Regions from separate parts of the Mesobacillus thioparans genome, predicted to be linked through region 1. Evidence: riboswitches for the same ligand, from Rfam matches in the RefSeq annotation. Region 1 holds a riboswitch; each other region holds the start of a gene.
What was found. Region 1 has a riboswitch for thiamine pyrophosphate ahead of thiT (energy-coupled thiamine transporter ThiT). Riboswitches for the same ligand answer to the same signal wherever they lie in the genome.

Region 1 (3,209 bases):
GCATAATGAAAGAGGTTTTATCCGGCTCTGAAGAACAGGCGAGAATTCCTTTATGCTTCTCGATTATTTCACGGCAGACAAACAATCCCAGGCCAGTTCCGAGTGTTTTCGTCGTCACGAAAGGCTCGAAAATCGTTTTCAGCAGCTGGTCGGGAATGACCGGTCCATTATTGGAAATTTCGATTTTTATATGGGTATCATTTACGAAAAATCCCTTTATTTCAATTTTAGGGTCATCGCGGTACTGGCTAAGTACATCAATCGCATTAAAAATGATATTGATCAGTACTTGTCTGATTTCATCTGCATATCCATATAAGTCCATATCATCGACTACTTCCTTGACAATCCGTACATTGGTATCGAGGATGCTGGGATACAGGAAATTTAGGACCTCATCAATCATTCGGTTCAATGAGAAAAGAGATTTTTCCTTTCCAATGAGTTCTTTTTTAGAAAGAAGCAGAAATTGTGAAATCCGGAAATTGAGTTGGTCAAGCTCGCTGGATATGATATCAAGATACTTCATATCTTCATGCTCGGATCTCAATAACTGGATAAATCCCTGGATGGAAGTCAGGGGATTGCGAAATTCATGGATAAAACTTGATGTCATCTGGCCGAGCAATGTCAGCCGGTCCTTATGTGTCGAATCGATGAATTGGTTTTTTTCTTCGATGATCTTGTTTTTCTGTTCATTGTAATAGGATACAGCGTAATACAGGAAGGTGTCGAAACAGTAATTGATCCGGTTGATGGACTCCTGCATCTCATCCCACTCCATATTCAATTTGTGCAGATGCTTGTAGAGTACGGAGCGCCCTGAATTGACATTGTAGACAAAATCGCCAATATTGATGTCAGCCCGTACGCGTTCCTCTCCTACCATGAAAGCGAGTTTTTGGAGATGCTCTTCCAAATCTTCATTTGTCTTGGAGAAGACAGAGAGAATGATTCCATACATTTTCTCAGCATTCTTGGTTATTTTTTCTTTATATGGATCATCTTCCGAGACGATGATTTCAACAGTCCAGTCGGCAATGAGTTGTTCCCTTTCACTAGTCAGGAAGCTAAGCAAACGGTTATCCGTAATTGGCAGCATTTTATTAAGTCCCCCAGTTTTTCTTTTCGGTATTAAAGATTCGAGGTGAAGAGAGAAATCCCTTTGTCGAAAAATAAGAACATCCGCAGAAAAGCGTCGAATAGTCAAAAACGTGACAAAAGACCGATATTTCAGGTGAAATTTGTCTATTCTTCTTCGACATGGAAAGGGGGTCAGAATGTTTGACTTGTGATTACTGCGAAGAAGTAGTATATTCATAGTGTAGAAACTAAATAATAACCACAAGGGGAGCTGCCAAAGTGCAGCTGAGAGTGAGCGGCCGAGTTCTTACCCTTTGAACCTGTTAGTTAATGCTAGCGAAGGAATGTGGATGCGATAGGAAAGCAATCATGGGAATCCTATATCGATCCCCTGATTGCTTTTTTTGTTTCTGAAGCAGAAAAGGCGTGTTAGAAACGGACCTCATTCTGAAAAGAAGGAGGAACAAAACATGAAACAAAAACAAACTCTCTTTTTAGTGGAAATTGCCGTATTTTCCGCACTGGCTTATTTGCTGGATTTATTCTCGGGATTTTTATTTTCGAGAATCTGGCCGCAAGGAGGTTCGGTATCCATCGCGATGGTGCCGGTATTCCTGATGGCATTCCGCTGGGGAATCAAAGGTGGGGCAATCACCGGTTTGCTGCTGGGACTATTGCAATTCATCCTCGGCTTCTCGCAAATATTCCATCCTGTCCAGGGGATCATCGATTATTTGGTGGCCTTCACTGTATTAGGAGTTGCCGGTATTTTTGCAAAACAGATCCAAGAGAGCATCAAGAATGGAAATAAGAAGAAATGGATTGGCTTGATCATAGCGGGTACATTCATTGGAAGCCTGCTTCGCTTTATCGCTCATTTCTTTTCCGGATGGGTCTTTTTCGGAGTATGGGCTCCAGAAGGACAGCCGGCTTGGCTATATTCACTCATCTATAACGGAACCTATATGATTCCAAGCATGATTTTAAGTGCAATTATCATCGTTCTTGTCATCGGCTATGCTCCGTCGAGGATGGTCAAATCAACTCTTGCAAGCAATAAAATGTGATACCCAGGAGAGCTGGCAATGTTCAGCTCTCTTTTTAATACCTCAATTATACCATATATGGTATATAATGAGGTTGGATCTTTAATCGAGAAAAATTGTCAATTCTATGGAGTTTGCTGAATTTACCTCTGCGAAAACGGCTTTTTGTGATTTATGTCACAGTGAAAGAGATGATAAACTGTTTAAATAAAGATAATCATTCTCAATTAGTAAACCAATATCAATGATATTCTGGTAAAATGAATCTAAGAAACTAAAAAAAAAGGTGATGGCTATGCTGGGAAATTTAAAGACTGGTGAAAAAGGCCGGATCATGAATATTGCTGGAACTGACAAATTTGTCAGAAGAAGATTGCTTGATTTCGGGATTGCTGAAGGATCAGAAGTGTGCATAAAATGCATTCTTCCTTTTGGGGGCCCGGTCATGGTGGAATCATGCGGCCAATGCATCGGTATCCGCCGCAAGGAAGCCTTACGGATCGAAGTGGAGCGAGTATGATGAACATTGCGCTTATCGGCAATCCGAATACCGGTAAAACTTCATTATTCAATAACTTAACAGGTTCATATGAATATGTTGGCAACTGGAGCGGAGTAACGGTCGAAAAGAAAGTTGGCCTTTTCAAGAACGGAAAAGACCAGCTGATTGATTTACCTGGAGTGTATACCCTCAATCCATTGTCTAAGGATGAAGGGGTGGTAACGAATTTCTTCCTGGAGGAATCATTCGAGAAACTGTTGAATATCCTGGATGCGTCTCAATTAAGGCGGAACTTGCACCTGACATTGCAGCTGCTGGAATACGGCGCACCAATTACAGTCGGATTGAATATGCTGGACGTGGCAAAAAACAGGGGCATCCAAATTGATATTGATAGGTTGTCAGAATCATTGGGAGTACATGTTGCTCCTGTCGTGGCAAGATCAGGCAAGGGCTGTAACGAACTTGCTAAGCTTGTGACAGGAGAAGTCAAGGGTTCTGGCAAGCCTAACCTTGTGTATTATGGAAAAGCGATAGAAGAGGGCATCCTTCAGCTTGGGAAGAAGTTGAATGGAAGG
Region 2 (3,209 bases), on a different contig from region 1:
CCCATGCAAAAAAGCCAGATTCCTATTGGTTCGGGAATCTGGCTTCTTGGTGTAATTTCTTACGCTTTCGCTTCAAGTAGTTTCGCGATTTCTAAGATTGTCTCAACAGATTTCACCATATTATCCACAGAGATATATTCGAACCTGCCGTGGAAGTTCTCGCCGCCGGTAAAAATATTCGGAGTCGGCAGTCCCATATAGCTCAGCTGCGAACCATCAGTACCGCCGCGGATTGGTTTGACGATTGGCTTGATGCCGAGGTTTTCCATCGCTTCATAGACGATGTCGACGATTTCCTTTACCGGTTCGATTTTATCCTTCATATTGTAGTACTGATCATTCATTTCAAGTTGAACGCGGGTTTCTCCGTAAGTAAGCTTCAGCTCATTGGTGATTTTCTGCATCAAGTCCTTGCGTGCCTGGAACCTTTCACGGTCAAAGTCACGGATGATATAGCTCAGCGTCGTCTCCTCGACATCCCCATTAATCGAGCTAAGGTGGAAGAAGCCTTCATATCCTTCTGTGTGCTCAGGTGCTTCTCCGGCAGGAAGCTTGCTATTGAATTCCATCGCGATTTTGGCGGAGTTCACCATTTTGCCTTTTGCTGTTCCGGGGTGGACATTCTTTCCTTTAAAAGTCACTTTTGCACTTGCTGCGTTGAAGCTTTCATATTCCAGCTCGCCAAGCGGTCCGCCATCCACTGTATAAGCGAATTTTGCATTGAATGCCTCAACATCGAATTTATGTGGTCCTCTGCCGATTTCCTCATCAGGAGTGAAAGCGACACGGATTTTTCCATGATTGATTTCAGGGTGGTTGATCAAATAAGCCATCGCTGTCATGATCTCAGCGATTCCGGCCTTGTTGTCGGCACCGAGAAGAGTCGTACCATCTGTTGTAATCAATGTGTGGCCTTTGTACTGAGGCAGTTCAGGAAAATCAGCTGGCGACAGGATGATATTCTGCTCCTTATTCAGGATGATCTGGCTGCCATCGAAGTTTTCGACAACCTGCGGATTGACATTTTTGCCGGTAAAATCAGTGGCTGTATCAACGTGGGCAAGGAAGCCGATTGTTGGTACGTCCTTATCGGTATTGGCGGGAAGTGTCGCCATCACATAACCATTCTCGTCGATTGTGACTTCCTCCATGCCGATTGTCTTCAACTCCTCGACAAGCATATTGGCAAGGGTGAACTGGCCTTCTGTCGATGGAGTAGTTTCACTGTTTTCATTAGACTGCGTGTCTACTTTCACATAAGATGTGAACCTCTCGATTATCTCGTTTTTCATTGCTTTCATCTCCCATTACTATGTATATTTTCATATTAGCACAGATTGTCCCGAACACCATTTTAAAAAGAATGAAAATTCCATTTTTTGTATCGGGATTATTGTATAATAAAGTAAAGGAGGCTGGACAGTATGGGATATGTTTTCACGTTCATTGTACTGTTTGTCGTGTTTTATTTGATTTTCAAGGTGATCCGTTCCGGTAAATTGCCGAGCAACAACTACACACCATATGACGACTTAACCGAAGGGAAAAAGAAAGATGATTGATCTTGGCGTCGTCATTGTTTTGATGCTGTCACTCTGGTCGATTACGATCACCTTGCAGAAAATGACTGCCAGAATAATTGATAAGCAGGACCAGCAGCTCGAACTGTTAAAAGGAATCCGGGAAGAATTGAAAAATCGCAGAATATGAACTTTACTCTTTACATATATAAGAGTTAAGGCTAGGATAAAGACAACTGAATATTCGATGAACTACTAGGGGTGCCCTGCTGCGGGCTGAGAGGAAGACGCTAAGTCTTTTAACCCTTCGGACCTGATCTGGGTAATACCAGCGTAGGAAAGTAGTGTGAGAGAAAGTTTTCTTACTATGCTTTTAAGCCAGGTCCATTATTTGGATCTGGCTTTTTTATATTTTAAGGAGGTTTAAACAAATGGAATTAAAAGATCAAATTGTTTTAGTAACCGGAGGAAGCCGTGGACTTGGTGCAGAAACGGTCAAAGCTTTTGCGAGGGAAGGTGCAAAAGTTGTCATCAACTATTTTAAGAATGAAGAAAAGGCAAAGGTTCTGACAGAAACCATTGGCGAAAATGCCCTTGCACTCAGAGCGGATGTACGAGATCCAGCACAGGTCCAAAGCATATTCAGGTTGGCAAAAGAACATTTCGGGGCACCGATTACGACCATCGTGAATAATGCTCTTGTCAATTTCAAGTTTGACCCTATCGCGAATAAGGATGCATTCGCAGTTGGGTGGGAAGATTATCACCAGCAGCTTGAAGGAGCGGTTCGCGGTGCATTGAATACCATCCAGTCGGGACTGCCGGATATGAAAGAAGTGAAATTTGGGAGAATCGTCAACATTGGCACGAACCTGTTCCAGAACCCGGTTGTCGCCTATCATGACTATACAACAAGCAAGGCAGCTTTGCTGGGATTCACAAGGAATATGGCTAATGATCTTGGCAAGTACGGCGTAACTGTCAATATGGTTTCTGGCGGATTGCTCAAAATGACGGATGCTAGCTCTGCTACTTCGGAGGAAGTATTCCAGCTCATCGAATCGTCAACACCGCTTCGTAAAGTGACAGACCCGGCAGAAGTTGCAGACTCGATCTTGTTCTTTGCCTCTCCATGGGCACGCGCGGTTAACGGACAAAATCTGGTCGTAGATGGCGGTCTGGTGATGGACTAAATAAAAGGAATTCTGGTCGTAGACGGCGGCATGAGGATGAAGGAGGAATTGGAATGGATAAAAGAGAGATTGCTGGTTTGCTAGAAAAGGTCCGCAGGGAGAATCCGCTCGTCCATAACATTACCAATGTTGTGGTAACCAATTTTACTGCCAATGCTTTGCTGGCGTTGGGAGCATCTCCGGTTATGGCCTATGCACATGAAGAAGTTGCCGAAATGGCAGGCATGGCGGGTAGCCTTGTACTGAATATTGGAACGTTGCAGCCTGAAGTCGTACAGTCGATGTTGATTGCCGGCAAAGCGGCAAATGAGCAGGGAGTACCAGTCATTCTTGATCCGGTCGGTGCAGGGGCGACTGCTTATCGGACGGAAACGGCAAGAAGGCTGATGGAAGAACTGGAGATTGCGGTCATCAGGGGAAATGCTGCGGAAATTGCCAATGTAGCGGGAGAAAGCTGGGACATCCGGGGAGTTGATGCTGGGGAATCAAGAAGGGA
Region 3 (3,209 bases), on a different contig from region 1:
GTATCAAAGTCATCTTGAGAAGCGGGCCTAAGGATTTTTGTAACGCCTGTTCGCTCAAGGGCTCTTGCAATTCCCAGTGCCAGCAGACCGGAGAACACAATGGAACCAGCAGCTCTCATGGAAATCAATAACGCAAGGTTCCATGCGGCCAGGTCTTCGATATATCCTTTGTAAAAGTCCATCATCAATGAACCTGTGCATGCTGCTATACTGGCAAGGCTTACAACAATCACTCCGGATCGCTTATAACCAAAAGCCATCAAAACCAATTCCGCAAACAATCCCTGGATAAAGCCATAGATCAGTACCTCAAGCCCCCATTCAGAGCCCATCAGGAATTCCCCAGATGAAGCGGCCACCTCGGCAAGCAGGGCCACACCAGGCTTGCGGATTACGAGAAACGCGACAATGGCAGCGATGAACCACATTCCATAGATGAATTGATCAAGATGGAACCCCAGCGGTTTCAGCGCATAGTAGAGAGGCCCCCAAATTTTATAGACAAGGCCAAATGCAATGGAAATGACGACGGTAACTAAAATATCTGTTAATTTTAATCTGGACATTTTTCTTCTCCCTTGCTGATTTCCAGCTTACTGGACAGCCGTTTTATTATTGTTTATTGACCAGCCTTCAAGCGTGCTGGCCATTTCCCAGAACTTAAGCTCATAATGGCAGCTGTATAAAAAGTGCTGCTTCATCTTTTCTTTTTCTTTTTCAGATGCACTTTCGGAGATGGAATCAAGAAGACTGAGCTGCTCGTTTACCAGTTCACTAAACCAGTCACTTCCGTACGCGCCAATCCATTCCTGGTATATAGGTGTCCCTGGGGCCGCGTGCTTCATCCTCTCTCCAATTTCGTAATAAATCCAGTAACAGGGAAGGAGGGCGGCGATGATTTCCCCCAGGCTTCCTGATGCGGCCACCCTGTAAAGATGGGAGGTATAGGCATATGCAGTGGGTGCTGGCCTGAAGCTTTGGAGTTCTTCCTTGGTAACTCCGAGCTGGCCCATGAATCCTTCATGCAAGCTCAGCTCAGCCTGGTAAGTACCCTGTGCATGGGCAGCCATTTTTGCCGTAATGGATAATTCCTCGGCCCTTGAAGCGGCAATGGCCTGGATGCGGGCAAAATGAGATAGGTAATAGGAATCCTGCAAGACATAGTAACGAAAGTTTTCAATCGGCAAGGTTCCTTTTGCAATTCCTTGAACGAATGGATGGTGCAGGTTTGCTTCCCAAATTGCACTTGCTTCTTGACGGATCATCTGTGTAAAAGTAGACATAACAACCTCCTGGTAAGTGATTTTTCAGCATCCTGCCGGCTTAGGATGCTGATTTTTTCCAATAAAAAAGCCACTTTCTGCAGGCAGAAAGTGGCTGTATTGGCAGTAAAATAAAAGCATACCGCTCCAGATACTCCACTTCCCTACGCTGGTATGATCCAGATCAGGTTCAAAGGGTCTTAAAGTTTCACTTTAATCTCAGCCTTAACCAAAGGCTCCCCTAGCAGGTAAAAATTTCTATTGAATTTATTTTCTGTGAATTATCATAACATTCTTCACAAAATTGTCAATATTTCTTCAGGCCCCTTGTCCGTAAACCAGTCCTCAATATTCATAAAAAATGAGAATCTTATTGGTATAAAGCCCGTTTTAAGTAATTTCGTAAATCCAGGGAACCTGTTACCCCGTCAAGCATATTTTTGGACTATATGCTTCTTGTTTTATAGGATATGTTTATGCAGGAAATACTATTTCCGAATGGATTACGGAAATTAGCGGATTATGATATTCAAAGGAGTTGTACACCATGTCAGAAGAGAAAATTTATGACGTCATCATCATCGGTGCCGGACCGGCAGGAATGACGGCTGCAGTTTATACTTCACGCGCGAACTTGTCGACACTGATGCTTGAGCGCGGCGTGCCGGGCGGCCAGATGGCGAATACAGAAGAAGTTGAGAACTATCCAGGCTTTGACCACATTCTTGGGCCAGAGCTTTCAACTAAAATGTTTGACCATGCGAAAAAATTCGGAGCAGAATATGCATACGGTGATGTGAAAGAAGTCATCGATGGCAAGGAATATAAAACCATCAAGGCTGGCAACAAGGAATACAAAGCCCGCTCGATCATCATTTCGGCTGGTGCGGAGTACAAGAAGATTGGCATCCCTGGCGAGCAGGAGCTTGGCGGCCGCGGCGTTTCCTACTGTGCGGTTTGTGATGGCGCATTCTTTAAAAACAGAGAACTTGTTGTCGTCGGCGGCGGAGACTCCGCTGTTGAAGAGGGTGTTTACCTGACTCGCTTTGCTTCAAAAGTGACGATCGTTCACCGTCGTGACGAGCTTCGTGCGCAAAAAATCCTTCAGGACCGCGCCTTTGCCAATGACAAAATTGATTTCATCTGGAACCATACAGTCAAGCAAATCAATGACAAAGATGGCAAAGTAGGCAGCGTGACTCTTGTATCGACACAAGATGGCGCTGAACAGGAGTTCCCGGCTGATGGCATATTCATCTACATCGGAATGGTTCCATTGACAAAGCCGTTCGAAAGCCTCGGAATCACAAACAGCAGTGGCTATATCGAAACGAACGAACAGATGGAAACGAAAGTCCCTGGCATTTTCGCAGCTGGCGACATCCGTGAAAAAACACTGCGCCAAATCGTGACAGCAACAGGCGACGGAAGTATCGCTGCTCAAAACGCCCAGCATTATGTTGAAGAATTGATCGAGGAACTGAAAGCGAACGCTTAACATACAATTGACAGGCCCGCCGCAATGAATCGGCGGGCTTTTATTTTCCTTCTAAATGGTAAAAACATCACACTGCGGCATAAATTAACAAAAAGTAATTATTTATTAATTCTTCTGTAACAGTAGTGAAACAATCGTGGGGTATTATAGAAATAGAAATTGACCCCCTTTTAAAAATATAATCCTTTGACGGCACAGGTTATCCTGTGCTCTTTTTTTATACATAAAAATGAAACAGGCTGTTGCAAGCGAATATAACACCTTTTGATATTGGGAAATTTTTGCGGCGTATAATCATTACACCTCACGAAAACTAGTCCACTCCCTAAAAAGAACTTTTCTTGTCAAAAATATCATTTTCCTATTCATTGTGGGTAAAAACTAAAAATAGTATAATGGAAAGAATAAAAAGTCCGGCAAATGACGTAAGGCTGTTTCAGAGGAAAGTT
Region 4 (3,209 bases), on a different contig from region 1:
TTTGGCAAATTCGATTGCCGCTGACATCCTTTCCGATGTGGATAAAGCGCTGCTAATGATATCACTCCAATTATCATCGAAAACGCAAGCCAGCCATGATGATTCTTTAGAGGCAGACAAGAACTTAATTTTAAGGTATTGCTGGTGATCATCAAAATAATAAACTGCTTCCATTGGTCCTCACTCCTTTGCTCCTTTTGTGGTAGTCTTCCTCATCCTGTAATAGAAAATGAAAATTTCCGCATAAATATCATTACCGGGAAAATACTTTGAAAATGAAGCTATATCTGCATGATTTTTGCTGATAAGGGAAAGTAAACATGGAGAAGAATGAACTAAGGAGGAACTGACAAATGGAAAAAGAACGTGATAACCTGAATAAAATGGAATCCGGAAATGAACTTGAGCACAGCATGGTTTGCAATGACCAGCTTTTTTTCCAGGAATTAAGGATTGCCGCTGAAGATGCAGAACGTGACCGTTTTGAAGAAGGAGAAAAATAATAAAAAAAGAGAAAGGCAAGTCTGCCTTTCTCCGTCTTTATAAATCGCTGTTTTCTCACTGAAGGTTGCATTTCGATGGGAGTGTAATACACCCTTTTTAATTGATGAATCTGTCTCTTTCTGCAGCTTCTTCTTCCCGCTGAGCTTCACGGTCTTCATACCAAAATTTAATATGAGTCAAGATTGAGAAAACAAGGAAGAAATTCATTGTCCAGACACTGACAAATGGGGCAATCCCTCCAAAGTCAATCGCTTCATACTGTTTAAGGACCATGACAATATATGATTCAATGAACACAAGGACAAAGCCGGCTACACCTGCAATTGCCATACGCATCATAACCAATAACCACCTTATCGTTTATTATTCAGATTATTTAAATAATACGACTAATTATTGATTAGCGCAACTGTTTTGTTCATTATTTTGCCACATTTACTTATTGACAATTTGTCATACTTTTTTTATCTATTCAGCCTCTTTTGTTTGAGCATGATTTCATATGATTTTTCGATGATATCTGTCAAAACATCACCTTTGTAGATTCTGCCGATTTTTGTATTTTCTTGATAGTATTCTACAATTTCATCAAGTTTGTCCGAGGTTTCCCTGGAGACCCTGACGTTCAATTGAATCCTCTGGGCTTCATTCATAGAGCTGGCTTCCCTCCAAATTCTTATGACTCAAAAAATACCTATCTATCCATCTGCTAGCAATCTGATATTATGTAGATATATGTCGCTACTTATAATGCAACGCCCTCTATTTTAGCATATACCTCCTGTTTTAGACACCATGTAGTTCCAAGAATCCGTTTCTGCCCCATCTGCCAGGGGTATCTTATAAATAAATACATTTAACATTCACTACAAATAGGACTAGGATAAAAAAATGGAGATAGACTATGAAACTGACAAGATGGTCGTATACAAAAAGATATAATATCAAAGCATATTTTGATATCTTCCCGAACTCTGTTGTTGTGTTTCGCAAAATCAAGGATTATTATTTCGTTTATACAGTTAATTGGGGGATGAACGACCCTGTTGTCACTAAAAGCGCACTGGAGGAGATGGAATTGCTTCTGAACAGCGAAATGGGGACTTTGGATGGATACCGCCTTAGAAAAGCTTTTCCTCATGATTCAAAATGATTCGAAATTAACCATTTACAATTCTGAACATTTACTTTAAGATGATTTTGGAAACAACAACTGCATAGATTTTTTGCACTAGGGGAGCTTTTTGCTGAGAGGAACTTTGTTCTGACCCTTATTACTCGATCTGGATAATACCAGCGTGAGGAAGTGCGGGAGAAGCTCATCGTTCCATTTTTTTAAAGCGATAGCATTCGACTGCATCCAACACGCTGGATGCAGTTTTTTGTTTTCCTTGAACACAGCCACCCCTTTTCATTAAGCCAGGGACAAAAGCGGAGATTGAGTGTAGCAACGATGCTGGTCAACGGACAGGAAGTGATGATCCTTGACGAACCGACATTTGGCCAGGATGCCAATACAGCGATAGAACTGATCGAGCTCATTAAAAGGTCTCTTCCCGGAACCGGATGTATCATCATGATCACCCATGATATGGATATCATCGAGCAGCATGCTGATAAAGTATTGGTGATGGACGGCGGAAAGATGATATTTTACGAGTCTCCCCATCTGCTCTGGGAACGGACAGATCTTTTGGCCCAGGCGAACCTAAGGCTTCCGTTCATCAAAGAACTGGAGTTGTTAGCGGAAGGTAGTTATCTTGCTAAATAACATGAATCCCAGCTTGAAGGCTTTTAGCATTCTGGTCAGCATCGTCATCCTATCCGTGTTTTTTGATCCCGTCACTCCAATGATCAGTATTCTTTTAACGATAACCGTCACTTTTGTATTTGGCAAAGTCAGCTTTAAGAGATGGATTCTGCTATTCTCCCCTTTCGTTTTTATGGGGATCGTCTATGTCTGGTCATCCCTATTGTTTCCAAGAACTGCCCCTGGAGACACTCTAATCTTGCAATGGCATTTCATCTCTATCACTTCTGAGGGATTATTGCGAAGTTTTGCATTGGGACTGAGGATATTGAGTTTTGCATCGCTATCACTTTTATTTGTATTGACAACTAATCCAATCAGCTTTCTTCACAGCTTGATGCAGCAATGCAGGCTTTCGCCTAAAATCGCTTATTCAATCATGGCTGGTTATCAAATCCTGCCATTGATAAAAGAAGAGTTTGAGATTATCAGAAATGCACATCGTGTCCGAGGAGCCGGGAGATCAAGAACATTCATGGATAAATTCAGGCAAGTCAGGGAGTTTACCATACCTTTGCTGGCAAGCGGAATCAGAAAAGCGGAGAGAACTGCCACGGCGATGGAGTCAAAAGGTTTTACAGGTGAAAAAAACAGGGATTTTTATCATGTCATCACCATCACAAAAATAGACTGGCTGCTTTGCTGTTTGCTCGTCAGCATCGTATTCATCAGCGTGTATATTTCGTTCCTGCTCGGCTCTCTGAATTTTTATAATGGACAGCTATGAATAAACCCAGCACCTTCTTAAAGGCGCTGGGTTGGATTTTGTCCTTATTTCTTTATTGTAACCAGTTCTTCCCAATCAATTGTACCGTTTTTGACTTGCTCCCGTTTTTCTTTATTCATGATATCTGCTGGTCTGCCGCCCTTTGGCCAGTCTCCTTCATGTCCTTTG

Region 2: another riboswitch for thiamine pyrophosphate. It lies ahead of ACNAZ4_RS23300 (3-oxoacyl-ACP reductase); the one in region 1 lies ahead of thiT (energy-coupled thiamine transporter ThiT).
Region 3: another riboswitch for thiamine pyrophosphate. It lies ahead of tenA (thiaminase II); the one in region 1 lies ahead of thiT (energy-coupled thiamine transporter ThiT).
Region 4: another riboswitch for thiamine pyrophosphate. It lies ahead of ACNAZ4_RS17075 (ATP-binding cassette domain-containing protein); the one in region 1 lies ahead of thiT (energy-coupled thiamine transporter ThiT).

Annotation. Positions count from the first base shown of each region.
Region 1 covers NZ_CBCSFH010000001.1:799,113-802,321, reverse strand. The annotation lists gene ACNAZ4_RS04050 (histidine kinase N-terminal domain-containing protein) at 1-1,102, opposite strand, end outside; TPP riboswitch at 1,338-1,445, shown strand; gene thiT (energy-coupled thiamine transporter ThiT) at 1,554-2,150, shown strand; gene ACNAZ4_RS04040 (FeoA family protein) at 2,425-2,649, shown strand; gene feoB (ferrous iron transport protein B) at 2,649-3,209, shown strand, end outside.
Region 2 covers NZ_CBCSFH010000025.1:4,922-8,130, reverse strand. The annotation lists gene pepT (peptidase T) at 60-1,292, opposite strand; gene ACNAZ4_RS23310 (hypothetical protein) at 1,425-1,562, shown strand; gene ACNAZ4_RS23305 (hypothetical protein) at 1,555-1,710, shown strand; TPP riboswitch at 1,768-1,877, shown strand; gene ACNAZ4_RS23300 (3-oxoacyl-ACP reductase) at 1,952-2,713, shown strand; gene thiM (hydroxyethylthiazole kinase) at 2,767-3,209, shown strand, end outside.
Region 3 covers NZ_CBCSFH010000006.1:223,493-226,701, reverse strand. The annotation lists gene ACNAZ4_RS12465 (ECF transporter S component) at 1-566, opposite strand, end outside; gene tenA (thiaminase II) at 594-1,283, opposite strand; TPP riboswitch at 1,407-1,515, opposite strand; gene trxB (thioredoxin-disulfide reductase) at 1,810-2,760, shown strand.
Region 4 covers NZ_CBCSFH010000011.1:57,308-60,516, forward strand. The annotation lists gene ACNAZ4_RS17050 (hypothetical protein) at 1-174, opposite strand, end outside; gene ACNAZ4_RS17055 (hypothetical protein) at 354-503, shown strand; gene ACNAZ4_RS17060 (hypothetical protein) at 601-843, opposite strand; gene ACNAZ4_RS17065 (hypothetical protein) at 969-1,157, opposite strand; gene ACNAZ4_RS17070 (hypothetical protein) at 1,409-1,657, shown strand; TPP riboswitch at 1,728-1,826, shown strand; gene ACNAZ4_RS17075 (ATP-binding cassette domain-containing protein) at 1,877-2,275, shown strand; gene ACNAZ4_RS17080 (energy-coupling factor transporter transmembrane component T family protein) at 2,265-3,041, shown strand; gene ACNAZ4_RS17085 (c-type cytochrome) at 3,086-3,209, opposite strand, start outside.